Niabella yanshanensis: one gene and its partner. Each later gene encodes a partner of the first gene's protein in a complex. Links are inferred from orthologs where the notes say so. Each region holds a gene or a part of one and is shown in the gene's direction. Other genes may lie near its edges. The genes, in order: metK and groL.

Region 1 (15,577 bases):
GTTGCAGTGGGCGGTTTTTTTGCATACAAAAACTTTGTAAAAGGACCTAAAGAAGCCGAAGCAGCAGATAAAATCTATAAAGCTGAACAATATTATGAAATGGATTCTATCAACCTTGCTTTGAATGGTGATGGTGTAAATCCGGGTTTCATAAAAGTTGCTGACAATTACAGCGGTACCTCAAAAGGGAACCTTGCTAATTTTTATGCAGGTAGCTGTTATATTAAATTGAATCAGAATGAAAAAGCTGTTGAATATTTAAAAGATTTCAGCACCGACTCCAAACAAATTCAGCAGCGCGCTTATTTACTATTGGGAGACGCTTATGGTGACCTGGGTAAGGGAACTGAGGCCTTGGATTATTATAAAAAAGCAGCGAATCATTTTGAAGCAGACCCTCAACAAAGCTCTGATGCGTTGTTCAGAGGTGCTTTTTTAGCACAGCATGTGTTAAACAACAAAGACGAAGCAATTGCACTTTTTAAAGAATTAAAAGAAAAATATCCCCGTACACAGCAAGGTTTTGAAGCTGATAAGTACCTGGCACAGTTAGGGGTGTATAATGTTAATTAATAATGGCATCAACTGGTAACAGTAATTTATTAAATACCAATACTGGCATCTTTAAACAGGATGCCTTTATTGTTTTAGTAAAAACAGAATGGAACGCAAATATTGTAGACGAGCTGGAAGCCGGCTGTTTACGTATATTGAAGCAATATAATGCAAGGGTGGAGGTATTGATCGTGCCGGGTTGCGTAGAAATCCCTTTTGCCATTAACCGGCATTGGAACAAAGCCAAGCAACAATTCGACGAACCGCATGCTTACATCGCGCTTGGAGCAGTTATAAAGGGCGATACACCACACTTTGATTATGTATGCAAAATGGTAGCCGATGGTATTTTACAATTAAACCTGATGTTGCCCGTACCTACTATATTTGGCGTGTTAACGGTAAATACCGAAGAGCAGGCGGTCGAAAGAATAGGCGGCAAACACGGGCATAAGGGCGAGGAAGCTGCTATAACGGCGCTTAAAATGCTGGAATGATAAGAATGTACGATGTACATCCCTGGTGTACGTATAACGTAACCGTACATCAAACTTCGTACATACGTATCATGCTGTCATCAGTCAACTCTTAAACGGGTGCATAACATTTTTTTGAATTTTAGTATTTTTTTACCGCTGAGGCGCAAAATTTTACGCTAAGAACGCGGAGTTGCAGAAAAAATGTTATGTACCCCTCTTAAACTGTTAACTCAATTATGCACAACGTTCATATATTTATTCCCTGCTTTGTTGACCAGTTATATCCTGAAACGGGTTTTAATATGGTAAAGGTGCTGGAAAAGTTCGGTTGTACAGTTTATTACAACAGCAATCAAACCTGTTGTGGGCAACCGGCCTTTAATGCGGGTTTCCGGGATCAGTCAAAGGCCGTATGCAACAAGTTTATCAACGATTTTAAGGATGCTGAATATATAGTGGCGCCCAGCGCCAGCTGCGTCGGTTTCATTCGCAATTATTATCAGAAATTGTTTGATAACTCATCTCTGCATAATGAGGTGAAGTCAATGGCGGCCCGCACTTTCGAGTTTTCAGAATTCCTGCTTAATATACTAAAGGTGGATAATTGCGGCGCCGAATTAAATGGCCTTGCCACCTATCACGATAGCTGTGCCGCACTTCGCGAATGTAAAATAAAAGAGGGTCCGCGGCAATTACTGGGAAATGTAAAGGGACTGTATCTCACCGAAATGAATGATGTGGAAACCTGTTGTGGCTTTGGCGGTACTTTCGCTGTAAAGTTTCCCGGAATATCGGTAGGTATGGGGGAGCAAAAGGTAGAAAATGCCATTGCAACAGACGCCGACTATATCATTAGCACTGATCTTTCCTGCCTGATGCACCTGCAGGGATATATTAATGGAAAAGGTTACCGTATCAAACCTATGCACTTGGCCGATGTGTTGGCAAGTGGCTGGTAGCCTTTTACTTTTCTGTATTACGCGATTTCAGCTCCGCATTTATTTGTCCTAATCTCATAAAACTGGGGAGAAGAGAAAGCATGGCAACCGGAATTACAAAGATAATCATGTAGTTCCTGCTCTTCAATACAAGATAGAACAGGATCAGGCAGGCTACCAACATAACGATGCCCAGTCCAAAAGCTACCCCGGTAAGTGTTTTCTTTTGCTTAAGAAGCTCCTCTGTGGTTAAGTCAGTTACAACATTGCTCGCCTTTTTAGCCATTGTCTCATTTTTAGTTCGTGTTGTTAGTTAATGCTGCTTAAAGCCTGCTCAATATCGTAAATCACATCGTCCGGGTGTTCCAAACCCACTGAAATACGAATCAGACCAGGTGTAATGCCCACTTTAGAACGTTCTTCTTCACTTAATTTAGAATGGGTGGTGCTTGCCGGATGAGAAGCGATGCTACGCGAATCACCCAGGTTAGGCGTAAGTGATAATAATTGCAGTGCGTCCATAAATTTGCGGCCTGCCTCAACGCCCCCTTTTATTTCAAAACAAACAATACCGCCGCCAGCGCTCATTTGCTTTTTAGCTATTTCATGTTGAGGATGAGAAGGAAGAAAAGGATACTTCACCCATTCCAGTTGAGCATTCTTTTGCAGCTTCTCAGCAACCTTCAACGCATTGGCAGAATGACGGGTAATACGTACGTCTAATGTTTCAAGACTTTTGGTTAGTACCCAGGCATTAAAAGCGGAAAGAGTAGGACCCGAATTACGGCAAAACAGGTACACTTCGTTGATTAGTTCTTTTTTGCCGGCAATAACGCCACCTAAAACACGTCCCTGCCCATCAATCCATTTGGTGGCAGAATGAATCACCAGGTCAGCACCAAAATCAGCGGGGGTCTGCAAGAATGGAGTGGCAAAACAATTATCTACATTAAATATAAGGTTATGTTTCTTTGCTAATCGGCCTGCTTTTTCCAGGTCGATCAGCTCTAATTGCGGATTGGTGGGTGTTTCGAGGTAAAGCATTTTAGTATTCGGCTTTACCGAAGCTTCCCAGTTATCAATATCAGCTGCATCAACTAACGTAAATTCAATACCGAATTTCCCCAGAAACTTCGTAACAACGGTATTAGTACCGCCGAACATCGAACGGCAACACAGCAGGTGATCGCCTGTCTTCAAAAGCGCCATAAAGGAATTAAATACGGCTGCCATACCGCTCGCAACCGCAAAACCTGCTTCACACTTCTCTAACAACGCAATTTTATGCGCAAATTCATCCACGGTGGGATTGCTGTAGCGACTGTAAATATTATCGTCAGACTCATCTGCAAACGCAGCACGCATCGACTCAGCGTTTTCGAAAGTAAAGCTACTGGTCAAAAACAGGGGGGTAGAATGCTCCATTTGCTGAGTGCGTTCTGTTTGGGTTCTTACTGCAATGGTCGAGGGGTGGAGTGGTCGTTTGTTGCTCAACGTTTATTCTTTTAATTTCGGGTCTTTGATTGTTTTGCTATTCGAAACAAGTATCTATCAACTCGGTTGTTTAATAATTACCTGTGTTTTGATTTCGGCACCCGCTTTAACAAGGGTAATGGCTACCGAGCAATATTTGGTGATGGAGATCTCAACGGCACGTTTTGCTTTATCTTCATCTACATTACCAGTGATTTCAAAAATCATTTCAATATTTTTCCATAAAGACGGCTCCACATTGGGTTCACGTTCTCCGTTAACGGTTACCTCATAGTCAATAACTTCCTGGCGCTGTTTTTTCAAAATGCTGATCACATCAATACTGGAGCAGGCTGCCAATGCGTTCAGTAAAAGCTGCATAGGGCGTGCACCATATTCAAGACCGCCCATATTGGGGTTGGTATCGGTTTTCACTACTGTTCCATTCTCATTAATGGTATCAAAACCATATTCTCCACTTACCCTTTTCAATTTTACTGTATTCATCATTATAAGATTATTATTTAAAGGTTCTACTATGATCTATAAATTGATCCTTTTGCGCGTGCAAAAGTATTTCAATTAAGGCAGCTTTCCAACTAAGCAATAACCAAATTATCTATCAGCCTTACCGGTCCCAAAAATGCTGCAATCAGGGCTACCAGTGGCTTCTGTCCATCCCAATCATCCACGGGCTCCAAAGTGTATGCATCCGCTATACCTACATAATCTGTTATAAATCGCCTTTCATTTAATTTCAAAGTAGCAGCTTCTTTAATCCCCGCCATCGGTCCCGCTTTAAGCGCTCCTTTTAAGAACAATAATGTCTGGTAAATTGTTGGGGCCAGCTGTTTCTCCTCTTCGGATAGCCGGGCGTTGCGACTGCTCATCGCCAGTCCGTTTGTTTCGCGCATAGTTGGAACGATCGTCATTTCTATGGAGCCGAATGCAGGTGTTGTATCAATCAGCCTTTTGATTACCATACATTGCTGGTAATCTTTCTGGCCAAAAAACACAGCTTGAGGCTGCACGATTGAAAACAGCTTATCCACCACCTGGCAAACACCCTGGAAATGACCCGGGCGGAATGCACCTTCAAACAGGTTTTCAAGGGCTTTCAAATCATAAATTCTTGTTATTTCTCCATTTGGATACATTTCTTCAACCTCCGGATAAAATAGTACATCGCAACCTGCGTTCACCAATAGAGTTATATCTTTCTCAATCGTACGGGGATATTTTTCCAGATCCTTTTTATCATTGAACTGGGTAGGATTTACAAAAATACTTACTACACCCATATCGCAAGCGGTCTTACAGGTTTCCAGCAGGCTCAGGTGGCCCTTGTGTAACGCGCCCATCGTGGGCACAAACCCAACAGATAAACCTTTATCTTTTTGAATCTGCAAATAAGACTGAATGTCCGAAATCTTCTTAAATATTCTCATCTCTTTGTAATCATTTTTAACTGTTTAGAACGTGACCAAACGGTAAAACCGCTGGTTTTTCACAATGAATTTCCAACTATCGTTCATTAGTACAATCCATAATATAGGGCAGTTTGCCTATAAATATGTAACTTTGCAAACTTTAAAAATTGCTAAAGCATGTCAACAAAGAAAAGAATTTTATTTATTGCCAATGAAATGTCTCCCTATTTAGAGTTGACTGAATTTTCTGAAATTGTTAATAAACTGGCCATAAAAGCCAATGACAATGGTTTTGAGGTGCGTTGCATTATGCCGCGGTTTGGAGTTATTAACGAACGCAGACACAGGCTTCACGAGGTAGTTAGGCTTTCTGGTATCAATGTAACTGTTGATAACGACGACATGCCGTTACAAATCAAAGTGGCATCTCTGCCCAGCGCACGTCTTCAGGTTTATTTTTTGGAGAATGAGGAGTTGTTTAAAAGGAAAACCCTGTTTCATGATGACGAGGAAAAATGGTTTGCTGATAACGACCTGAGAACCGTTTTCTATTGTAAGGGAGCTCTCGAAACCGTGAAAAAATTTGGCTGGAGCCCTGATGTGATCCATTGCAGTGGCTGGATGACAGGGTTAATTCCGGCTTATCTGAAAACGATTTATAAAAAAGAACCCGTTTTCGCACATAGCAAAATCGTATACACTATTGGTGAGAACACTTTTAAAGAGAAGCTGGGCAAAGGATTTATACCCAAAGCGCTTATTCACCCTTCCCTGAAAGAAAAAGACCTGGAACCCTACAAAGACGGAACCAATGTAGCGCTGATGAGGGGAGGTGCTACTTACGCAGATGCTATTACTTTTGGTGCACCCAATGTGGATAAGAAATTATTGGCTGAGTTTACCAAAGTACGCGGTAAAAAAACGCTCCAGTTTAAAGAAGATTCTGATTTAACAGACTATTTACAACTGTATAACGATCTTGCGGAATAATTTTCAAAACTTACCGTATCAATTTTTCAAAAATATCTGTGTGAATAAATACATTGCATCAGCGCTGGGCATATGCACGTTGGCTATCGTTTTACTGGTTTCCTGTAACAAAATCAATCAGGCAACCGATATGGGACAGGATTTGATTCCCCCCGTTGATAATATCCATACGTTTGATACGACACTGGAGGTAGAAACGTATAATATGCTATCCGCTTTCGCTGATGATTCAGCCCGGAGTATAGCTTCTGATGATCAATATCTGGGTTTAATGACCGATCCCATCTTCGGGAAAACAGACGCCCGTATGTTCTTCCAGTTAGTACCTACAAGTGGAAAAACAAATTTGATTAACGTTCCGGGAAAAAGATATATTGACTCAGTAGTATTGCAGGTAGCTTATTTGGGCACTTATGGAGATACAACAACACCTCAGACAATCACTGTATCGGAACTTTCTACAGCTAATAACTTCAAGGCTAGCGGCAGTAATCGTGATTCTGCCTATTCGATAAGGGACAACAATTTTATCACTACCGATATATTGGGGTCCAGGCAAATTATACCACGATCTTTAAAGGACTCCAGTATCGACATCCGTGCAAAGGATACAGTACCCATTGGTAATACACTTCGTATAAAGCTGAACAATAGTTTTGGCCAGCGCCTGCTCGATTATGATACTACGGGTGTGAACGACGCCTACTCTACCGATTCAATATTTTTAACCAAGGTGGGTGGCCTTGCATTAACGTCGACCGGGGGTGGTAATGCTATTATGGGCTTTGATATAATCGATAATAGCAAAACAAGACTTATTGTATACTATCGCCACGATAATACCACTACAGCGGGTGATATAGATACCGCTGTGGCTTCCTACACTTTCGAGGGCAAGGTAGCATCTGCCAATTATATTGGCAGAGATCATAATGGCACCCAGCTTCAGGCTACTTCCGGTGACAATGTACCCGACGCTTTCGCTTATATTCAAAATAGCCCGGGTGCTTACACAAAAGTGAAAATACCAGGCCTTGCGGGAATGACCAACTGTGTCATCCACCTGGCGCAGTTACAAATGGAACAGGTATATGATCCGATGGATACACTTTTCAATGCGCCGCGACTTATGTTTCTCGATATGTTGGACGCAACCAGCAATAAATATAAAACGATACCTTATGCTATTGACAATAGTTCGTTTCAGGCGGCTAATGACCTGGCCACTGTTCTTAGCATCACACCTGCGGGTTACATATCATTCGGATCCTGGTATACTTTTAAGAAGGATCTTTCAAGCAATACCATAAAGGAATGGAAATTTAATTTAACACGTTATGCACAATATGTGGTGAAAGGAATGACGCCGGTATCTGATTTACGTCTGCATGCCAACTATTATACAGTTATCAACAACGGTAACGTCAATAGTAATGGCACAAGAGTCATCGTTCAAATAGCTTCCGGACCCGCTGCCGGCCGCGTACGCCTCGGGGGCGGTAATCACCCCACACAAAAAATGAAGCTGAGAATTGTTTACTCCAAAATCTAATACAACATTATAAATTTTATTAAAACGGGTGCGGATACTATATTTGCACCCTATTTATTTTATAGACTATAAACTCATTATTTCACAATGCCTTACTTATTTACTTCCGAGAGTGTTTCTGAAGGACACCCAGATAAAGTGGCGGACCAGATTTCTGACGCGCTGATTGACAATTTTCTTGCTTTTGATCCACAATCTAAGGTTGCCTGCGAAACACTGGTTACTACCGGTCAGGTAGTATTGGCCGGAGAAGTAAAGTCCAAAGCCTATTTGGATGTACAGGACATTGCCCGCAAAGTGATCAGCAAAATTGGTTACACCAAGAGCGAATATATGTTTGAAGCCAATTCGTGTGGTGTACTTTCAGCTATCCACGAGCAATCTTCTGATATTAACCAGGGTGTGGATCGTAAGAAGAAAGAAGAGCAGGGAGCGGGTGACCAGGGTATGATGTTTGGTTATGCTACCAACGAAACGGCTAATTATATGCCTTTAGCGTTAGACCTGGCTCATACTTTACTGATCGAATTAGCTGAGTTAAGAAGAGAGAACAAGCAAATCAAATACCTGCGCCCGGATTCCAAAAGCCAGGTTACTTTGGAATATGATGACAATAACAAACCAGTGAGAATTGATGCTATTGTTATCTCTACACAGCATGACGACTTTGATAAAGAAGAAAAAATGCTGGCAGCCATTGGCAACGATATTAAAAAGATCCTGATCCCACGCGTGATCAAAAAATATCCTCAGTATAAACATCTTTTTAACAATAAGATCAAATACCATATTAACCCGACTGGTAAGTTTGTTATAGGTGGACCACACGGTGATACCGGTTTAACAGGCCGTAAGATCATCGTAGATACCTACGGCGGTAAAGGCGCGCACGGTGGCGGTGCCTTCAGCGGTAAAGATCCCAGCAAGGTAGATAGAAGTGCTGCATACGCAACCCGACATATTGCAAAAAACCTGGTAGCTGCAGGCCTTGCGGATGAGGTATTAGTGCAGGTTTCTTATGCGATCGGTGTGGCCCAGCCAACCAGCATAAATGTAAATACCTACGGAACAGCGAAAGTTGATTTGACGGATGGAGAGATCAGCAAGATAGTTGAGGGCATTTTCGATATGCGTCCTTACTTCATTGAGCAAAGGTTGAAACTGCGTAACCCTATTTACAGCGAAACTGCTGCTTATGGTCATATGGGACGTGAAGCTAAGACAGTAGAAAAGGTATTTATTTCTCCTGATGGTAAGAAAGTTGCTAAAAAAGTAGAACTGTTTACCTGGGAAAAGCTAGACCATGTTGCAAAAGTTAAAAAAGCATTTAAGCTTAAATAAACAATGCTTAATTTATAGAGAGAGCCGCTTCTGAGTGAAGCGGCTCTTTTTTTAACAGGTTACGTTTTCAACCCTGACTTGTCTGCAGCGAACTTAAAACCCGGCCGGGTTTATTGTGTTACCAGGTAAAAATGACTTAGGCCGACTCGCTAAAACCGCTCGTCAAATAGTGCATAAACTGGTGAAAAATCATGACATATTCGGTAAATTTCAGGTATAAAAAGATTAAATTTGCCTGCATTGTAAATGCCATTTTACTTTAAATTTTAAGAACAGAAATAATTAGATGGAAGAGAATCTGGAGCCACAAGGAACACAGGATAATAACCGAATTATTCCCGTAAATATAGAAGAGCAGATGAAAACGGCCTATATCGATTACTCGATGAGCGTAATCGTAGGTCGTGCACTCCCGGATGTAAGAGATGGGTTAAAGCCCGTACATCGCCGGATATTATATGCGATGAATGAATTAGGGTTGAATGCCAACAAACCTTATAAGAAATCTGCCCGTGTGGTAGGGGAGGTATTGGGTAAATATCACCCGCACGGTGATAGTTCGGTATACGATGCCATGGTTCGTATGGCCCAGGAATGGAGCATGCGGTACAGAATGGTTGATGGACAGGGTAACTTTGGTAACCAGGATGGAGACGGACCGGCGGCTATGCGTTATACCGAGGTGAGACTACAGAAGCTGGCAGAACATATGCTGGATGATATTGAAAAAGACACGGTGGATTTTCAACTGAACTTCGACGATTCGGAAAAAGAACCTACCATCCTGCCAACACGTATACCGCAGTTACTGGTAAATGGTTCAAGTGGTATCGCAGTAGGTATGGCTACCAGCATTATGCCGCATAACCTGAGCGAGGTCATTGATGGCTGCGTTGCCTATATCGAAAATAATGATATTACGATCGACGAGCTGATGCAGCATGTAAAAGCTCCCGATTTCCCTACCGGTGGTATCATTTACGGTATGGAAGGTATTAAAGCCGGCATGCACACGGGTAGAGGCAGGGTGGTAGTACGCGGGCGTGTGCAGGTAGACACCAAACCCAGCGGACGCGAGCAGATAGTGATCACTGAGGTACCTTACCAGGTCAACCGCGATGCGTTAACTAACCGCATTGGTGAGCTGGTGAACAACAAGATCATCGAAGGTATTGTACACGTTAATAACGAATCGAACAAAGATGGTACCCGTGTCGTATTGGATCTGAAGCGTGATGCTATAGCTAACGTGGTGATCAACCAACTGTATAAGCACACCGATCTGCAAACTTCTTTTGGTATCAACAACGTAGCTATTGTTAAAGGTCGCCCCAGAGTATTGAGTGTAAAAGATATGATTTCTGAATTCGTAGAGTTCAGGCATGAGGTGGTAGTGCGTCGTACAAAATTCGAATTAAAAGAAGCTGAAAAAAGAGCTCATATTTTACAGGGATACTTAATTGCATTGGATCACCTGGACGAAGTGATTCGCCTGATCAGGAGCTCTGCAACACCTGATATCGCCAAAGAAAACCTGATCAACGCCGGCTGGGGATTAGACGAAATACAAGCCAAAGCCATACTGGAACTGCGTTTGCAGCGTTTAACCGGAATGGAGCGTGAGAAGATCAAAGAAGAGTACGAGGAGCTGATGAAGCTGATCGCTCACTTAAAAGATATTCTTTCTAATGAAACCTTACGCTTTGATATTATTAAAACCGAATTACTGGAGATCAAGCAAAAATTCGGAGACGAGCGTAATACAGAGATCACTTACCTGAATGATGAAGTAAGTATCAAAGACCTGATCAAGGAGGAAGATGTAGTTATTACTATTTCTCACTTAGGTTATATTAAACGTACCTCGGCAGATGAGTTCCGCGCACAAAAACGTGGCGGACGCGGCGTACGCGGCGGTAAAACCAGGGATGAAGATTATATTGAGCACCTGTTTGTAGCCTCTACACACCATACCCTGTTATTTTTTACAGAAAAAGGAAGATGCTATTGGTTGAACGTGTATGAGATTCCTGAAGGAGAAAAAACAGGTAAAGGACGTGCGATACAAAACCTGATGCAATTGCCGCCTGATGATAAGATCCGTGCGATCATTGATATCAAAGATCTGAAGGATGAAGAATTTGTAAAAGCGCATAATATACTCCTTTGTACTAAGAAGGGTATTATCAAAAAAACAAGCTTAAGCGACTTTAGCCGCCCGAGGCAGACCGGTGTAAACGCTATTACAATTGTTGAAGGCGATCAGTTGTTAGAAGCTAAACTAACAGACGGTACGTCGGAAATCATGCTGGCTGTGAAAAGTGGCCGTGCTATCCGCTTCTCCGAAGAAAAAGTGAGGGCAACCGGCCGTGGTGCTATTGGGGTTGGTGGTATTGAGGTAGATGATGAAAATGACGAGGTAATAGGCATGATTTGTGTATCAACAAACGCTGAAATTACGCCGGGTGTACTGGTTGTGAGTGAAAAAGGTTTTGGTAAAAGAACAGCGGTTGACGAGTACAGATTTACGAATCGTGGTGGTAAAGGTGTAAAAACCATTAACATAACGGATAAAACCGGTAATTTAGTCGGACTTTTAGATGTGTTTGAGAATGAGGACCTGTTAATAACCTGCAAAAGCGGTATTACTATAAGGATGCCGGTAAGTGGTATTAGTGAATTAGGCAGGGCAGCACAAGGTGTAAAACTGATCCGTATTGATGAAGGAGATGAGATAGCCGCTATCACCAAGGTTGACGAACAGGAAGAGGAGGAGATCGAAGAAACAGAAAATACGGAAGCCGGAACGCAGATTGAGGGTGCGACGGAGTCTCAGGACAATGCAACTTCTTCCGGAGATCAGCAATCTGATGATAATAACAATGAGGGTACAGAAGAATCAACCGAAGAAAATTAGCGTTTAAAAAATAGTAAAAATATATACGAATGAAAAAAGTTATTTTCCTGGCAACGATTGTTGCTTGTTCAACAACAGGAGCTTTTGCGCAGAAGTATGATGATATCAAAGGGCTTTTGGCACTGGGGCAAATCGCGAAGGCAAAAGAGTCTTACGACAAAAACTCTACTAATGAAAAATTCTTTACAAAGCCTGAAGGGTATATACTGAAAGCAGCGCTGTATTCGAGCCTGGCGCTGGACAGCAGTAAAGCTGCGGAAGCAGACAAAAACAGATCAGAAGCGGATGCAGCTCTGGCTAAGTATAAAGAAATGGAACCAGATATGAAATTAATGGAGGACCCTACTTACAAAAACACTCCTTATAATTTATATGCTGCTTATTTTAATGCCGGTATAGCCGATATCAACAATAAGGCTTATGAGCCAGCCTACGATAAGTTCAAAAAAACGGTTGACTATTCGGAACTTCTGATCGCTAAAAAGATCATGAACAAGCAAATGGATACTGCAGCGATCTATTACGCGGGTTTATTGGCAGAAAACACCAAGCATGCGGATGAGGCACAAAAGTATTATGCCCGCATTGCTGATGCTAAAATAAAGGAATATAATGAAGCATCTTACGAAAGTGTATACCAGGGCCTGGTTCGTTATTATGCAGGTAAAAGCGACAATGCAAATTTCGAAAAATACAAAGCCATCGGAAAAGAATTGTTTCCTCAAAGCGAATTTTTCACGTACTCAATGCTTGATTTTGCAGTAGGTGGAAGCTCTAATTTTAATGAAAGATTGGCAAGCCTGGAAAAGCATGTTGCCTCAAATCCTGAAGATTATAAAGCAAATATCACCCTGGCCGAAATCATTTATGATACATTAGATTCGAGAAAGGCTAATGCGGTACTTCCTGGTAATGCAGAAGAGCTGGAAGGCAAAATGCTGGCAGCTTTGAACAAAGCATCCAGCCTGAAACCTGAAGAAATGCAGCCTTATTTATTATTGGGTGATCACTATTTGTTAAAATCAGAAAAGTTCAGAGATGCCATGGTTACTGCTGAAACCAATGTGACCAAAAAAGGAGCAAAAGCAACAGCGGACGATAAGGCCCAGTTAGCAGAAGCTAAAAAAACCTACGGTGCTAATTACGAATTGGCAAAGAACAACTACGAAAAAGCAGCTGAGCTATTTGCAAAAATGCAGAACCTTGATGCAGGTCAAAAACGTAGCTACCGTGCTATTGCAGGCAACCTGGCTGAATATTATTCTTATAAAATCGAAGACTCAAAAGGTGCTGACAGAGACAAATACATTGCATTGGAAAAGAAATGGGATGATATCTTTAGTAAATTAAGATAGATCACCATCTTAAATAGATCAACCGCTCCGATTTGGGGCGGTTTTTTTATACTGTAACCCGAGAGAAAGCACTACTAACTACTATGTAACCCGATTGCAAACGATGACTTTATTTGCTTCTTATAATTTATGAAATATAAAAGAAAATATTTTATGAAACCGATTACAATTTATTTCCTAATATTGTGTTTCTTTTACACTGACGATTAAAGCTTGAACCACATTATTTAAAAGACAACAACAAATCAATATTCAATTATGAGCGTATTATTAGGCGATCAGGAGTACTTTAAAAGTATTCCCCAGATACAATATGAGGGTCCGGAAAGTGATAACCCATTAGCTTTTCGCTGGTATGATGCCAACAGGGTAGTGGCGGGAAAAACATTAAAAGAGCATTTTCGTTTTGCCTGTGCCTACTGGCATTCGTTCTGCAATGATGGTAACGATCCTTTTGGCCCGGGAACCCATGTGTTTGGATGGAACAGCAAAGCTGATGCGGTAGCAAGAGCCAAAGACAAGATGGATGCTGCTTTTGAGTTTATCACTAAAATGAACCTGCCGTTTTATTGTTTTCATGATATAGACCTGGTGGATTATGGAACGGATGTAAACGAGAATGATAAAAGATTACAGGCAGTAGTAGATTATGCCAAACAGAAGCAGGCCGATAGTGGTGTAAAATTATTATGGGGTACTGCCAACGTATTCTCTAATCCGCGTTATATGAACGGGGCTTCTACCAATCCTGATTTTCAGGTTTTGTCGCATGCAGCTGCCCAGGTAAAAGCGGCTATTGACGCCACTATAGAACTGGGTGGGGACGGTTATGTTTTCTGGGGTGGAAGAGAAGGCTATATGACCTTGCTCAATACCGATATGAAAAGGGAGAAGGAGCATTTTGCGCGTTTCCTGCATACAGCCAAAGATTATGCACGTAAAAATGGTTTTAAAGGAACTTTCCTGATCGAGCCGAAACCCATGGAGCCTACCAAGCACCAGTACGATTATGATTGCGAAACCGTAATCGGCTTCTTGCGCCAGTGGGACTTATTAGGCGATTTTAAGATCAATATAGAAGTAAATCATGCCACCCTTGCAGGACATACCTTCCAGCACGAACTGCAGGTGTCAGCTGATGCAGGTGTATTGGGATCTTTGGATGCCAACCGGGGGGATTACCAGAATGGCTGGGATACCGATCAGTTTCCCAACAATTTAAATGAATTAACGGAAGCGATGTTGATCTTCCTGGAAGCAGGCGGTTTGCAGGGTGGCGGAATTAATTTTGATGCGAAGATCCGTCGCGCGTCAACGGATCCTGCCGATTTGTTCTATGCGCATATTGGCGGTATGGATACATTTGCCAGGGCCTTGATCACGGCCGATAAGATCCTGTCCAATTCTGATTACCGTAAATTAAAGCAGGAGCGTTATGCTTCCTTTGATGGGGGTAAAGGAAAGGCTTTCGAGCAGGGTCAATTAACATTAGAAGATCTTCGTGCTTACGCTATTGAAACGGGTGAGCCTGCTGTAACAAGTGGCAAACAGGAGTACCTAGAGAATATTATTAACCGGTTTATATAGTTTAGAGATCATATTTCATTGTCGATGGTTCATGGCTTATAGGCTATGGACCATTCACATAAAATCAGAATAATGTTATTATTAGGCATCGATGTAGGTACTTCATCCATTAAAGTATCGGTAGTAGACGGCGCAACACAACAAACCATCGCAGCGGCGCAGTATCCGGAATCAGAGCGGGATATTATTTCTCTTCAATCCGGCTGGGCAGAGCAGTCTCCCGAACAATGGTGGAGCGATGTAAAGGAAGCTATCAAAAAAGTCAATCAATCGGGGAAATTTTATACAAAGGATATTGGAGCTATTGGCATTTCCTATCAGATGCATGGGCTGGTGCTATTAGATAAGGCCGGTAATGTGCTACGTAATAGTATTATCTGGTGCGACAGCCGGGCCGTACCTTATGGTGAAAAAGCCTTCCAGGAAATGGGAGAGGAGTACTGCCTCGGAAGACTTTTAAATTCTCCCGGTAATTTTACTGCTGCTAAACTAGCCTGGGTAAAAGAACAGGAGCCGGAACTATTTGAGCAGATCGATAAGATCATGCTTCCCGGTGATTTTATTGCACAACGGTTTACCGGGCAAATAACCACTACACCATCAGCACTATCTGAAGGTATCTTTTGGGATTTTTTGGAGAACCAGGTATCGCAAAAGTTGATGCAGCAGTTTGGTTTTAGTAGTGGTATTGTTCCCAACCTGCAACCGGTATTCTCCGATCATGGTCGTTTGACTAAAGAAACAGCTGATGAACTTTCATTAAAAGAAGGTATACCCGTTACCTATAAAGCAGGCGATCAGCCCAACAATGCGCTTTCCCTAAACGTATTCGAACCGGGAGATGTTGCGGCCACTGCAGGCACATCTGGTGTAATATATGGTGTAAGTGATGAGCTTACTTACGATCTGCAAAGCCGGGTGAATGGATTTGCTCATGTTAATCACCAACCTGATTTAACC
Region 2 (15,610 bases), 550 kb from region 1 along the record:
TTCAAACCCAGCGAAAAATATTGCCTTAAAATCAGGATTTTCTAAAATCCTTTTTCTTTAATTTTCCTTCTTCTACCAATTCTTTGTGAATATTATCGAGAATACCATTTACGAAATGACCACTTTGAGCGGTACTGTAATCCTTTGCCAGGTCGATATATTCGTTGATGGTTACCTTAGGCGGGATGGTTTCGAAGTATAAGAACTCGGCTACCCCCAGTTTCATCAGCACCATATCCAGAAGGGCAATACGTTCGGGGTCCCAGTTTTTTAGCTTGGGAGTGATCAGTGTCAGCAGATAGTCCTCCTTATCAATCGCCGTTTTTAACAGGTTTACGGCAAACTGCTCCTTATCGGCAGTAATAATTTGTTGAAAACCTGCTGCCTGTGGTTTCCGTATAAATGCGGCAACACTTTGTACAATCATTTCGCCATCGTCGTCCCAATTGCTGAAAATTTCTTCGATATGTGCTACAAATTCTTCATTATCCAACATCAGGTCGTTAAAAATATATTCAAATATTTTCCGGTCTTCCTGCAGGCTTTGCTGCTGGATATTGATATAATGTAGGTATTGTTGAGAAGTAGTAAGCTGGGTATATATTTTTCTCACCAGCTCTTCATCGATCAGGTGTTCGGTTTTTTCATTCTTAAAAGCTATTTTAACCTCGTTCAGGTCCAGGATCTGCCAAAGCAGATTACTTCCTGCCAGCTTGGTATTTACATTCAGATCTTTTTCGCTTGGTATATATTTATGCGATTTGCGGAAGGCATCTTTTTCGGCATAGCGGGCTATTTCAGTTAAGAAGTGCACTACATATACCATTAAAGAGCGTGTTTGGCTGAAATGTTGTCTAAGCGTTTTTTGCGGATCAAGGGGTTTGTCGGTATCCAGACTGGAGGTGTACGAATAAAGGGTTTGCATCACTTTTACCCTTATGTTTCTTCTGCTAATCATTGAATCAAGAACTATTTTGAACCGGCGAAGATAAGGTTTTTATTAGTTGACAGGTTGAAAAGTTGTTAGTTGACAGGGAGATGGTCTACAGGTTGATAAGTTGATAGGTTAACTGGTAGGGCTTGCTGAGCGGGTGACTGGTTGATAAGCTGAGGAGGATTGAGGAGGTGGGGAAGGTTAACCGGTCGATTAGTTGAGGGGTGAGAATTGATAGGTTAAACGGGGCCTGTATGGCAACGAACCTTGGTAATCTTTTAAACTAGTCAACTGGCAATCTTATCAACCAACAACCCAGTCTACCTATCCAACTAACCCTTGCCATCCTGTCAACCCATCAACTAGTCAACTCATTCGTTAATCAACTCACATTGCCATCTTGTCATTTGCATAAAAAGGAGGCCGGTAACCTGTCATCAAACTGAAAAAATTTCATGTTTCCTAACCGTGGCATATTATTTAGGGTACATTTGCCAACCATAAAGTGATTCATAAGAATCATCTTAAATAATCAAATTTTTTAAAAAGATAAACAATGGCTAAAAAATCGACTGTTACCCCTTTACATGACAGGGTAATCGTAAAACCAGCAGCAGCTGAAGAAAAAACAGCAGGCGGTATCATCATCCCTGATACAGCAAAAGAAAAACCACAACGCGGTACTGTAGTTGCAGCCGGTCCTGGCAAAAAAGACGAACCGGTGACTGTAAAAACCGGAGACACTGTTTTGTACGGTAAATACGCGGGTACTGAAATCCAGATCGAAGGTCAGGATCTTTTAATTATGCGTGAAAGCGATATTCTCGCTATCGTTTAATGTAAAATAATAAATGTAAAATGACGCATATAAACTACGTATCATCCTGCATTTAATATTTAATATTCAATACTTTAAATTCTAAATAGAAATGGCAAAACAATTACACTTCAATATAGAAGCGAGAAATAAAATGAAAAAAGGCGTTGATGCTTTAGCAAACGCTGTAAAAGTAACCCTGGGCCCTAAAGGCCGTAACGTGGTTATTGAGAAAAAATTTGGTGCTCCTGCTGTAACTAAAGACGGTGTTACCGTAGCAAAAGAAATTGAGCTGGAAGATGCAATTGAGAACATGGGCGCTCAAATGGTAAAAGAAGTAGCTTCTAAAACTGCTGATATTGCAGGTGATGGTACTACTACTGCTACTGTATTAGCTCAGGCTATCATCAGCGAAGGTTTGAAAATGGTAGCTGCAGGCGCTAACCCAATGGACCTGAAACGTGGTATTGATAAAGCGGTTTCTTTAGTAGTAGAGAACCTGAAAGCGCAAAGCCAGACTGTTGGGAGCGATAGCAAAAAGATCAAACAGGTTGCTTCTATTTCAGCTAACAACGACGATCAGATCGGTGATTTGATTGCTCAGGCTTTTGGTAAAGTAGGTAAAGAAGGGGTGATCACTGTAGAAGAAGCAAAAGGTACTGATACTACCGTAGACGTAGTAGAAGGTATGCAGTTCGACCGTGGTTATATCTCTCCATACTTCGTTACCAACAGCGAAAAAATGGAAGCTGAATTACAAAGCCCATACATCCTGATCTACGATAAAAAGATCAGCGCAATGAAAGATATTTTATCTATCCTCGAGAAAGTAGCTCAAAGCGGCCGTCCTTTGGTAATTATTGCTGAAGATTTAGAAGGTGAAGCATTGGCTACCCTGGTGGTAAATAAATTACGTGGTACTTTGAAAGTAGCTGCTGTTAAAGCTCCCGGCTTTGGCGACAGGAGAAAAGAAATGTTACAGGATATCGCCATCTTAACAGGTGGTACAGTTATTTCTGAAGACATGGGCCACAAATTAGAAGGTGCTGATATTTCAGCTCTGGGTCAGGCAGCTTCAATTACCATCGATAAAGACAACACGATTGTTGTTGGCGGTAAAGGCAAAAAAGCAGATATCGTGGGTCGTGTAAACCAGATTAAAGCTCAGATCGAGTCTACTACATCTGATTACGATAAAGAAAAATTACAGGAGCGTTTAGCTAAATTAAGCGGTGGTGTTGCTGTATTATATGTAGGTGCTGCTACAGAGGTTGAAATGAAAGAGAAAAAAGACCGTGTAGATGATGCTTTACATGCAACGCGTGCTGCAGTTGAAGAAGGTATTGTTCCTGGTGGTGGTGTTGCTTACATCCGTGCCGTAGCATCTTTAGATGTGAAAGTAAAAGGACAGATCGAAGACGAACAAACAGGTATGGCTATTGTAAAACGTGCTTTGGAAGCGCCTATCCGCACTTTAACGGACAACGCGGGCATCGATGGTTCTATAGTTGTTCAGAAAATTAAAGATGGTACCGGTGATTTCGGTTTCAACGCAAGAACAGAATCTTATGAAAACCTGTTCAAAGCTGGTGTTATCGACCCAACTAAAGTTAGCCGTGTAGCTTTGGAGAATGCAGCTTCTATCGCTGGTATGTTATTAACTACCGAGTGTGTAATTGCTGACAAACCAGAACCTAAATCTGCAGCACCTGCAATGCCAGGTGGTCCGGATATGGGTGGCATGGGCTATTAATTTAGCTGATGGTTTTAAGATGACAGTTGACAGCTGTCGGCCGTTCTAATATAAAAAGTCCCGCTTCGGTTTCGAGGCGGGACTTTTTGTGTTAAAGCATTAATTAATAACAGCGGTGGCACGTATTAGAGTTACCGGAACTCATCTAAGAAAAAAAGGCATTCATCTAAAAAATAAGGGCATTCATCGAATTGGCACTTTGTATAGGAATTTATCTATATATCTTTATAATGGTTTAGAGGGCTAGAGTGGGCAACGACACCTTTTCAGGTATGGTTGACCCCTCTTTTTTTTGCCTATATCATTATTCCTCAACTACTATCAATAGATATGTTAAAGTACCTTATTGGCTTTGCGCAAAATGACAACGCTGCACGGGGTATTCCCAGGAGGAGAGCTTTTAGGGCCAGTTCTAAAATCAGCCTAATGCCTTTCATTGTGAACAGGGCATATAACCTGCTCATAAACTCATGAAAAACAGTCATATAACTATTTTTCACTACAGATAGTACCAGGGATTGCGCTTCGAAGAAGAAATGTAGTTTTTCATATTTTTCCAGAAAGCCAGTACCATGTAAACGATAATGGGTGACCCCATGGTTAATACAGAAGAATAAATAAAATATTGCCTGATACGACAGGGAGAAATATGTAACCTGTCACCAATAGAAGAGCAAACACCAAAAGCATTCCACTCGACAAAATTTTTTAGGCGATTCATACTAACTATAGTTGGTTTACATTACAAAATTACCAAATCCCCTGATAATTTCAATAACTTCTATGGATTAGAACCCTTATTTTTTGTAAATTCGCGCCACTGCTAATGAAGGTATTACTAATATAAAAATATATTAAAAATGACATTTGATCTCGGTTTGGTTAGGAAAACTCATTTTAAAATTGAACAAAAGCTAACCGTGTCCGTTAATCATTAAAACACCTTCTGATCTGAAAGCAAAAACTTTACACCTCTTTTCTGAAAAGGATAACCCCTGAAGTTATCAGGCTACATAGTGGTTAAAGTGATGTAGATGGTGTTCTGTGGACCTGATCCCGGAGACTATAAGAATGATATAATCGATACAGGCTGGCAAGAAATGGCAGTGCCGGCAACTGTTTTAAATCTGCCTTCATATTGAAAAGACTTCTGTTATGAACATGTATAAGGATTACATTAAGGAAATTGAAGAAAGAAAGGCCCAGGGGCTTCATCCCAAGCCTATTGATGGCGCTGAATTGCTTAGCGAAATTATTGAACAGATAAAGGATGTCAATAACGAGTATAGAGCCGATTCTCTTAACTTTTTTATTTATAACACGTTGCCAGGTACCACGAGTGCTGCGGCGGTAAAAGCTACATTTTTAAAGGAAATCATCCTGGGCGCATCAATAGTTGAAGAAATTACGCCAGCTTTTGCGTTTGAACTACTATCACATATGAAGGGTGGACCTTCTATTGAAGTATTGCTGGACCTGGCCCTGGGTAATGATCCTGCGACTGCTCAGCAAGCAGCTGATGTGCTTAAAACGCAGGTTTTTCTTTATGATGCGGATACGGACCGGTTAAAAGAAGCATTTAAGAATGATAATGCAATAGCTAAAGACATACTGGAAAGTTATGCTAAGGCAGAATTTTTTACCAAATTGCCGGAAGTTCCGGAAGAGATCCAGATCGTAACATTTATTGCCGGCGAAGGTGATATATCTACGGATCTGCTTTCTCCGGGTAACCAGGCTCACTCGCGTTCTGACCGTGAGTTGCATGGTAAATGTATGATTACTCCCAAAGCGCAGGAAGAGATCAAGGCGCTTCAGGCACAGCATCCTGACAAGAGCGTGATGTTAGTTGCAGAGAAAGGTACTATGGGAGTAGGATCATCAAGAATGTCTGGTGTCAACAACGTGGCGCTTTGGACCGGCAAGCGGGCAAGCCCTTATGTTCCGTTTGTTAATATAGCTCCTATTGTGGGTGGTACCAATGGTATTTCACCCATCTTCCTTACGACAGTTGATGTTACGGGTGGTATTGGTATTGACCTTAAGAACTGGGTAAAGAAAACTGATGCAGATGGTAATGTGGTTCGCGACGAAAATGGCGATCCTGTCCTGGAAGAGGTTTATTCAGTAGCAACCGGTACTGTTTTGACCATTAATACTAAAACAAAGAAATTATATAACGGGGAACAGGAGTTGATTGATATTGCCAAAGCACTTACACCTCAGAAAAAAGAATTTATAAGGGCTGGTGGTTCTTATGCCATTGTATTTGGTAAAAAAATACAGACGGTTGCGGCTAAAATTCTGGATATTGAGCCGACTGCGGTATTTGCGCCTTCAAAGGAAATTTCGAATGAGGGACAGGGACTGACAGCGGTAGAAAAGATATTTAACAGGAACGCGGTTGGAATTACACCAGGTAAGATCTTACATGCGGGCTCCGATGTTCGGGTTGAAGTAAACATCGTTGGTTCACAGGATACTACCGGTTTAATGACGGCGCAGGAGCTGGAGTCGATGGCTGCTACAGTCATTTCCCCGATTGTTGATGGCGCTTATCAGTCTGGTTGTCATACTGCATCAGTATGGGATAAAAAAGCCCAGGCTAATATTCCTAAACTAATGAGGTTTATGAATGATTTCGGTTTGATTACTGCCCGTGATCCTAAGGGTGAGTACCATTCCATGACGGATGTGATTCATAAAGTTCTTAATGATATTACGGTAGATGAGTGGGCTATTATTATTGGAGGGGACTCTCATACCAGGATGTCTAAAGGCGTGGCGTTTGGAGCTGATTCAGGAACGGTTGCCTTAGCATTGGCTACAGGTGAGGCATCTATGCCTATTCCGGAGTCGGTAAAAGTAACTTTCAAAGGTGAAATGAAGGAGCATATGGATTTCCGTGATGTGGTTCATGCCACACAGGCGCAGATGCTGCAACAGTTTGGTGGAGAGAATGTATTCCAGGGAAGAATCATTGAAGTGCATATTGGTACGCTTCCTGCTGACCAGGCCTTTACCTTTACCGACTGGACTGCGGAGATGAAAGCCAAAGCCTCTATCAATATTTCTGAAGATGATACTTTGATCGAATCGTTGGAAATTGCCAAAGGCAGGATACAGATCATGATCGATAAAGGTATGGATAACAGCAAGCAGGTATTGCAGGGGTTAATTAATAAGGCAGACAAACGTATAGCCGAAATTAAATCGGGTGAAAAGCCGGCTCTTACGCCTGATGCCAACGCAAAATATTATGCCGAAGTAGTAATAGACCTGGATGCAATTGTAGAGCCGATGATCGCTGATCCGGATGTTAATAATAAAGATGTATCCAAGCGTTATACACACGATACGATCCGCGCCTTATCTCATTATGGTGGTGATAAAAAAGTGGATTTAGGCTTTGTAGGTTCCTGTATGGTGCACAAAGGTGATCTGAAAATTGTTTCCCAGATGTTAAAGAACCTGGAAGCTCAACAAGGAAAAGTGGAGTTTCATGCGCCGCTGGTTGTAGCTGCTCCTACTTACAATATAATTGATGAGCTGAAAGAAGAGGGCGATTGGGACCTGCTGCAAAAGTATTCGGGATTCGAGTTCAACGACCTGTTGCCCAAAAGTACCGCCCGCACAGAATATGAAAATATGATGTACCTGGAGCGTCCGGGTTGTAACCTCTGCATGGGGAACCAGGAAAAAGCAGCTAAAGGAGACACTGTTATGGCAACGTCAACCCGCTTATTCCAGGGGCGTGTGGTAGAAGATTCTGAACGTAAGAAAGGCGAGTCTTTACTGGCATCAACCCCGGTAGTGGTGTTGTCTGCTATATTGGGAAGGATTCCGAATATAGATGAATACAAGGCGGCTGTTGAAGGCATCAACCTTACGAAGTTTGTTCCTTCTGTTAAGGAACTGACAGCATAAAGATATTCGTTTGGGTATTTGACATAATCAACCCCGTTCTGTTAACAGAGCGGGGTTTCTTTATGATCCTTTAGCTTGGACGAGTTTTGGCCCTATTTCTGCAACCAGGGGGTAGGATTTGTTTAAGTATTTGGAAATATCCAACCGCAGGCTACAATCCCTAACTTTGTAGTCTCTCGCAATCTTAATTTTTTAGTACAAAAAAATTAGTAGACATGGCATTCGATCTCGATCTGATTAAGAAAGTTTATTCTGAATTTGAACAAAAAGTAAACGATGTACGCCAGTTACTGGGTCGTCCTTTAACTTTTACCGAAAAAATATTATATGCACATTTGACGAATCCTGCTACCAGGGCATACGACAGGGGTGTTGACTATGTAGATTTTGCTCCCGACAGGGTAGCTATGCAGGATGCTACGGCCCAGATGGCACTGTTGCAATTTATGCAGGCTGGCCGGTCTAAAGTGGCAGTACCGTCAACCGTGCATTGCGATCACCTTATTATGGCTGAAACAGGTGCTGAGGCTGATTTAAGACAAGCCAAAACAGAAAGTAAAGAAGTGTTTGATTTTTTAGCTTCCGTATCTAATAAATATGGAATCGGCTTCTGGAAGCCGGGGGCAGGCATTATTCACCAGGTGGTTTTGGAAAACTATGCTTTTCCGGGAGGTATGATGATTGGTACGGATAGCCACACTGTAAATGCAGGTGGGCTTGGCATGGTAGCCATTGGCGTAGGTGGCGCTGATGCCTGTGATGTAATGGCAGGGTTGCCATGGGAGCTAAAGATGCCTAAATTGATTGGGGTTAAATTAACAGGTAAGCTAAATGGATGGACAGCGCCAAAAGATGTGATCTTAAAAGTAGCCGGTATCTTAACAGTTAAAGGCGGTACCGGTTGTATTGTGGAGTATTTTGGAGAAGGGGCGACATCTATGAGCTGTACTGGTAAAGGCACTATTTGTAATATGGGCGCTGAAATAGGTGCAACGACGTCAACATTTGGTTATGATGATAGCATGAGCCGTTATCTGAAAGCCACTGGGCGCGAAGAGATCGCCGCTGCTGCAGATGCTATTGCCCAGCATTTAACGGCCGACCCGGAAGTTTATGCTAACCCTGAGCAATATTTTGACCAGTTGATTGAAATTAACCTGGACGAACTGGAGCCTCACCTGAATGGCCCTTTCACGCCCGACCTGGCTACCCCGATCTCTAAAATGAAAGAAGTGGCAGCTGCAAATGATTGGCCGACTAAAATCGAAGTAGGGTTGATCGGTAGTTGTACCAACTCTTCTTATGAAGATATCAGTCGTGCTGTATCCCTGGCTAAGCAGGTTAATGAAAAAGGACTTAAAACGAAAGCAGAGTTTACCATAACTCCGGGTTCTGAACAGGTTCGTTATACCATTGAGCGGGATGGCTTCCTGGATACATTTGATAAGATTGGGGCTACGGTATTTGCCAATGCCTGCGGACCCTGTATTGGTATGTGGAACAGGGTAGGTGCCGAAAAGAAGGAAAAGAATACAATAGTTCATTCTTTCAACAGGAATTTTGCAAAACGTGCTGATGGTAATCCGAATACCTATGCATTTGTAGCTTCTCCTGAAGTAGTGACCGCTCTTGCTATTGCGGGTGATTTAACATTCAATCCGCTTACAGATACGTTGATTAATGAAAAAGGGGAAACGGTGAAACTGGATCCGCCAACGGGTGAGGAATTACCGTCCAGAGGGTTTGCGGTTGACGATCCCGGATTCCAGGCTCCGGCCGCTGACGGCAGCGGGGTTCAGGTAATCGTTGATCCGGCCAGCAAACGTTTACAGTTATTAGATCCGTTTGCTCCCTGGGAAGGCACTGATCTGAAAGGCCTGAAGTTGCTGATCAAAGCCAAAGGGAAGTGTACAACCGATCATATCTCTATGGCGGGTCCCTGGCTTAAATTCAGGGGACACCTCGATAATATCTCTAATAATATGTTGATTGGAGCGGTAAATTTCTTTAATGATAAAACCGATAACATCAAGAACCAGCTCACTGGTGAGTACGGTCCGGTGCCGGCCACACAGCGCGCATATAAAGCCGCAGGTATTGGCAGTATTGTTGTGGGTGATGAGAATTATGGTGAAGGGAGCAGCCGTGAGCATGCGGCTATGGAGCCGCGGCATTTGGGTGTTCGGGTAGTTTTGGTAAAATCATTTGCCCGTATTCACGAAACCAACCTGAAGAAACAGGGCATGTTGGCACTGACTTTTGCTGATAAGGATGATTACGAAAAAATACAGGAAGATGATGTGGTTGACATTATGGGTTTAACCGGGTTTGCTCCCGGCAAGCCGCTAACCCTGGTATTACATCATTCTGACGGTACAACTGATAATATACAGGCAAATCATACCTATAATGATCAGCAGATCGAATGGTTTAAGGCCGGTGGTGCGCTCAACATCATCAGGAGAGAGTTTGCTGCCAATAATTAGTATTCACCAATAAGTGGTTCGTAGGTGTCATTTCTTTTAAAAGATTGACACCTTTTTTGTTGCGTTTTTTACAATAAACACGTTTGAAGTACCAAACAAAATTTGTAAATGAAACGAAGCATTGCCCGGATCTGTCTTTTTTTAATTGCCATAACTTTATTATGGGCAGGCTCCTGTACAAAGGAAAGTGATACTGAACGGGGTTATTATCTAACTACGGCCTACAAAAATACATTGGCTGTGCCGGTAACGATCCAATATGGGTTGCGGCTAAAAAGGGAGCCGGCTAAAGAGGATACGACTGGTTTTGTCGGGCAGATAATTACGATAGAACCGGGAAGAGCTTATGAAGCTTCAGTCTTTATGTGCACGGCTAATTGCGGACCTTTAATTTTAAGCGAGTCAGATCCCCGTTATCAGAAAAACCTGGTTAAAGTCACGATGAATGGTAAAGAGAAAATCGATACTTCCTGTGGTTTATATTATTCAATTTTTCCGGATGCTGGAAGAAAGACGACTTGCGAAGCTGACATAGCCAATCTTTTTAAAGATGAACAATGGATTAAAACAAAGGATGCTGCCGGAAACATTATCAGAAGGGAGTATGTAATAGACGAGTCTGATATGGCAGAAGCAAAATAGTTATTTTAAAAGCGTCGACTTAAATTATCGGGCTGCTGCGAATGGGTAGTTAATTACGTCTTTGATAATATTACTTTAAATTCATTATTGCAAATGAGGCTTTCAATTGTTAGCACACTTTTTATTGGCCTGGTAATGCTGGCATGTAATAAAAACTCCCGGGTTAACGATGACTGCGAGTCGGGATGTAAACCGAACCGCGTATGCACCGAGGAATTCAGAAGTTTGATTGTTCAGGTTATAGACGGCTCTCATGCAGAAGTGGCATTAGATAGCTTTGTAGTGGTGAGGTTGAGGGATTCTCAATTGATCATTAATAATGACGAAGCTGCTACGCAAACAGGAATAACAGGTGGCACAGGCAGGTATTTAATATTTTCTGATTCGAAAATCAATGAAACTTCGCGGTGCGGAGAAGATTTTGAATTCAGAGGTTATATAAACAAGCAGTCCATAGCAAACAGGGTTTATACAATTGCTCACGATTGTTGCCATATCAATCTTATATCAGGCGATACGAAAATTATTATTGATAAATAAAAAACCGCTGAAAGAATCAGCGGTTCAATTAGTCGTCATCCTGTGTAAACCGGTTGGCTTCGGCAAGAATAATTCACAAGGATTTAGCGAATTTCTTTTGTCCTATCGGAAACACAAGATGACAATATTTTAGAAATTATCGAATTGTATTTTGTTTCCTACTCTAACGGATATTATGGCGGAAATGTTCTGGTAACAATGCCTTATAATTGTTAAAACTATTTTCCGGTCATTAACTTTCTTAAATTCATTAACCCGTAACGCATTCTGCCCAAAGCTGTATTGATACTGCATCCGGTCATGTCAGCAATTTCCTTAAAGCTAAGATTGGCGAAATGCCTTAATATGATAACTTCTCTTTGCTCTTCGGGTAACTGTTCCAGGAGGTCTTTGGCTTTACCCATGCTTTGTACTTTGATAATCTTATCTTCTGCATTTTGTTCGGTACAGTTAATAGTGTCCAGCACTTCGTTATCTGTATTACTTTTTGCAAAAGGAAAACGTTTGAGTTTTCTAAAATAATCAACGCAGAGGTTATGGGCAATACGCATCGCCCAGGGCAAAAATTTACCTTCTTCCTTGTATTTACCACTTTTCAGGGTTTCTATGATTTTAATAAAAACATCCTGCGAAATATCTTCAGCGTGGTATTTATCCTTAACAATAAAAAGTATCGTATTAAAAAGCTTGTCCTTGTACCTCTCCAGTAATGAATCGAGTGCCGATTCGTTACCACTTGTAAACAAGTGTATAAGCTCGTTGTCGCTCTTTTTTATATCTGTAGTCATTACTTTCTGAAATGATTAAAATAGTTTGTAGCCCCTTTTTCTTCTCATGTACCTTTATCTCTGTACTACTACGGATGCAAATCACCCAAAAAATTGCCCAAAAGTGTTAAAAATTTTGTTAAAATTACAATTATTTGTTAACAAAATGTTGATTATCAATAATAATATTTTTTACCAGATGACATTTTAAGGCTACCTGATCTATTTCCAAAACCGGCTAAAAAGCCCGAAAAACAAGTATTTCTAAACAATTTTGCAGCTACTTTTGTAAGCTGTATAGGTAAAATTTAATAATGGCGGCACAGAAAAAATCAAACGGTGAAATACTGATAAAAGGGGCAAAAGTTCATAATCTTAAAGATGTAACCGTCAGTATTCCAAGAAACAAATTTATTGTAGTTACAGGTGTTTCCGGTTCTGGAAAGTCTTCATTGACTATAGATACCCTGTATGCTGAAGGGCAGCGGCGGTATGCGGAAAGCCTTAGTGCTTATGCAAGGCAATTCCTGAACCGTATGAATAAACCGGAGGTTGATTACATTAAAGGATTGTGTCCGGCCATAGCCATCGAACAAAAAGTAATTACCCGTACGCCCCGCAGTACGGTAGGCACAATGACGGAGATCTATGATTATTTAAGATTGCTGTTTGCGCGGGCCGGTGTAACCATTTCACCTGTGTCAGGTCAGGAAGTGAAAAAAGATGATGTTGCCGATGTAGTAAGTGCTATTCAGAAACTGAAGGAAGGTGATAGAGTTTTTATACTCGTTAAATTTAAACAGCATCGTAACCGTGACATCAAAGAAGAGTTGAATATATTAATGCAGAAAGGCTTTAGCCGGATTGCAATGGATACTAATGAGGCGGGTGAAGGGATGGCGGTAAAAAGGATCGAGGATTTTTTAGAAATGGACGCTGCCGATGTAACCAAACTGTTTCAGGCGGGTAAAGGCAAAAAAGAAAGCGCCTATATTTTGATCGATCGTATTGTAGTTAAGGATTTTGACGAAGATGATATTCATCGCCTGGGAGATTCGATTGGTACCGCTTTTTATGAGGGAGAGGGAGATGTATACGTTGAAGTAATTCCGCAAACCGGGAAGAAAAAGCTGCTGAATTTTAATAGCCGCTTTGAGCTGGATGGTATTGTGTTCGAAGAGCCGCAGCCGAATCTTTTTTCTTTTAATAATCCTTTGGGCGCTTGCCCTGCCTGTGAGGGTTTTAGCCTCGTTTTAGGTATTGATACAGATCTCGTAATTCCCGATAAAAGATTAAGTGTTTATGAAGGTGCTGTGGCTCCCTGGAAGGGAGAAAAGTTGGGCAAGTGGAAAGATGCTTTTGTAAGAAGTGCAGCGAAAGATAATTTTCCCGTGCATAAGCCTATAGCCGATTTAACGAAGGAACAATATAATTACCTGTGGAAAACAAGAGGTGGTATCAATGACTTCTTCAGAGAAGTAGAGCAAAATTTATACAAGGTGCAGTACCGCGTTTTGCTGAGCCGCTATAGAGGAAGAACTACCTGCCCTGATTGTAACGGGTATCGGTTACGTAAGGAAGCATTATACGTACAGGTAGGTGGAAAGAATATCGGGGAGCTTTGCGAAATGCCCGCACGCGATCTCAAAACCTGGTTTGACCAGCTCAAATTAACCAATCATCAAAAAGAAATAGCCAAACGTATTTTAATAGAGATTAATAATCGCCTGGATACATTGTTGAAGGTTGGGTTAGGGTACCTGACCATGAACAGGGTGGCCAATACATTGAGTGGTGGCGAAAGTCAGCGTATACAATTAACGCGTAGTTTAGGTAGTAACTTAACCAACTCCCTTTATATACTGGATGAACCGTCTATCGGGCTGCATTCGCGTGATACCAGTAACCTCATAAAAGTACTTAAAGAATTGCGTGATTTAAATAATACGGTAGTGGTAGTGGAGCATGATGAAATGGTGATGCAGCAGGCCGATCATATTATTGATATGGGGCCTTTGGCTTCCCATTTAGGAGGAGAGGTAGTGGCTGAAGGTGATTTTAAAACCTTAATCAAAAACCCCGAAAGTTTAACGGGTAAATATCTTAGCGGTGAATTCTCTATTGCACCGCCCAAAACAGTGCGTAAATGGAACCGTTCTATTAAAGTAGAAGGAGCGAGGCATAACAATTTAAAGGATATTACGGTAGCGTTTCCGCTCAATGTGCTTTGTGTGGTAAGTGGTGTGAGTGGCAGCGGAAAAACCACGCTGGTAAAGCAGATCTTATACCCGGCCTTACAAAAAATGAAGGGCGAGTTTAGTGGCGATAAAGTAGGATTTCATAAAGCCATTACAGGTGATGTGGAGCATGTGCAGCAGATAGAAATGGTAGATCAGAATCCCATTGGTAAATCTTCCAGAAGTAACCCGGTTACTTATATAAAAGCTTACGATGAGATCAGGGATCTTTTTGCAAAGCAGCCGTTGAGTAAAATGCGGGGATTTCAACCCAAACATTTTTCTTTTAATGTAGATGGGGGAAGATGCGATACCTGTAAAGGGGAAGGAGAGCAAATTGTTGAAATGCAGTTCCTGGCCGATGTGCACCTGGTTTGCGAAAGCTGTGGTGGTAAGCGCTTCAAAGAGGAGATACTGGAGGTGAAATACAAGGACAAGAGTATTTTCGATGTGCTGGAAATGAGCGTGGATGAAGCTATTGATTTTTTTGCAGATGAAAGAAAATTGTCGGATGCAATCAGGCCGCTGAGTGATGTAGGATTGGGATATGTGAAGCTGGGACAATCTTCTGATACCTTATCAGGTGGTGAAGCGCAAAGGGTAAAACTGGCTTCATTCCTGGGCAAGGGCAAAGCCAGTAACAAAGTGCTGTTTATTTTTGATGAGCCCACTACCGGTCTTCATTTTCATGATATCAAAAAGCTGCTGGCTTCTTTTAATGCCTTGATAGAGCAGGGACATTCTATATTGGTAATTGAACATAATATAGATGTGATACGCAGTGCAGACTGGTTGATAGAATTAGGACCAGATGCGGGGGATGGTGGTGGAGAGTTGGTCTTTGCAGGGAAACCAACCGATATTAAAAAAGTAAAACAAAGTTTTACCTCGAAATATATTTAGAAATGAAACTTCTCCCGGAGATATTTAAAAAAGCATTAAGGAATTAAGGATGATTAAGTGTGAATACTGCTACAGATACTATTTCTTATTGTACATTAATTCCTTTATGTTAAAAATAACAGAACCTTCAAGGAACAAATTATGAATATCTGAAGCTAAGCTTTCTATAGACACTTGTTTCAAACCATTTAGGAGTTGAGGATAATTAAGGTGGGAATACTGTGACAGATACTATCTCTTAACGTTCTTAGTACCTTCAGGGTTAAAATAATAAGAATATAAATCATATAAAAAAGGTTGATCCGGACAGATCAACCTTTTAAATTAATAATATAAATGAGGTTAAATAGCCGGTTCCTGCTGGCTTAGGCAATGAAAGCTTCCCAGCCCCCAGATGATCTCAGTCGAGTCAATACCAATAACCGTCCTGTCTTTAAAATGCTCCTGTATAATTTTTAACGCTGCATCATCTTTACTGCAACGATAAGTAGGCACTATTACAGACTTATTAGCAATGTAAAAATTGGCATAAGAAGCCGGCAGTCTTTGGTCTTCGTAAATTACCGCGTCGGGCATAGGCAATTCAATAATGTTGAGCTGTTTG

Evidence for each region.
Region 2: the proteins of metK (region 1) and groL are in contact, whole or in part, in a cryo-EM structure (PDB 8P4O), measured with the Escherichia coli proteins. The link is inferred for Niabella yanshanensis from one-to-one orthologs.

The regions. Positions count from the first base shown.
Region 1 is NZ_CP139960.1:714,611-730,187, forward strand. The notes cover bases 6,724-9,631. They hold metK (methionine adenosyltransferase), read left to right. Parts: upstream 6,724-7,504; coding sequence 7,505-8,758; downstream 8,759-9,631. Other genes in these bases: U0035_RS02615 (DUF4270 family protein), read left to right, coding at 6,724-7,417; gyrA (DNA gyrase subunit A), read left to right, coding at 9,045-9,631. Also shown: U0035_RS02575 (tetratricopeptide repeat protein), read left to right, coding at 1-573; ribH (6,7-dimethyl-8-ribityllumazine synthase), read left to right, coding at 576-1,052; U0035_RS02585 ((Fe-S)-binding protein), read left to right, coding at 1,271-1,993; U0035_RS02590 (hypothetical protein), read right to left, coding at 1,998-2,258; U0035_RS02595 (trans-sulfuration enzyme family protein), read right to left, coding at 2,282-3,466; U0035_RS02600 (OsmC family protein), read right to left, coding at 3,524-3,955; panC (pantoate--beta-alanine ligase), read right to left, coding at 4,045-4,893; U0035_RS02610 (glycogen/starch synthase), read left to right, coding at 5,053-5,865; more of U0035_RS02615, read left to right, coding at 5,906-6,723; more of gyrA, read left to right, coding at 9,632-11,675; U0035_RS02630 (hypothetical protein), read left to right, coding at 11,705-13,030; xylA (xylose isomerase), read left to right, coding at 13,289-14,617; U0035_RS02640 (xylulokinase), read left to right, coding at 14,690-15,577. UniProt on the Escherichia coli protein: Catalyzes the formation of S-adenosylmethionine (AdoMet) from methionine and ATP.
Region 2 is NZ_CP139960.1:1,256,553-1,272,162, reverse strand. The notes cover bases 1,243-4,183. They hold groL (chaperonin GroEL), read left to right. Parts: upstream 1,243-1,863; coding sequence 1,864-3,504; downstream 3,505-4,183. Other genes in these bases: U0035_RS04830 (PspC domain-containing protein), read right to left, coding at 4,004-4,183; U0035_RS04840 (co-chaperone GroES), read left to right, coding at 1,491-1,772. Also shown: transcription antitermination factor NusB, read right to left, coding at 32-958; more of U0035_RS04830, read right to left, coding at 4,184-4,225; U0035_RS04825 (bifunctional aconitate hydratase 2/2-methylisocitrate dehydratase), read left to right, coding at 4,660-7,431; U0035_RS04820 (aconitate hydratase), read left to right, coding at 7,647-9,917; U0035_RS04815 (hypothetical protein), read left to right, coding at 10,026-10,559; U0035_RS04810 (hypothetical protein), read left to right, coding at 10,653-11,099; U0035_RS04805 (RNA polymerase sigma factor), read right to left, coding at 11,318-11,887; U0035_RS04800 (excinuclease ABC subunit UvrA), read left to right, coding at 12,181-15,006; U0035_RS04795 (agmatine deiminase family protein), read right to left, coding at 15,349-15,610.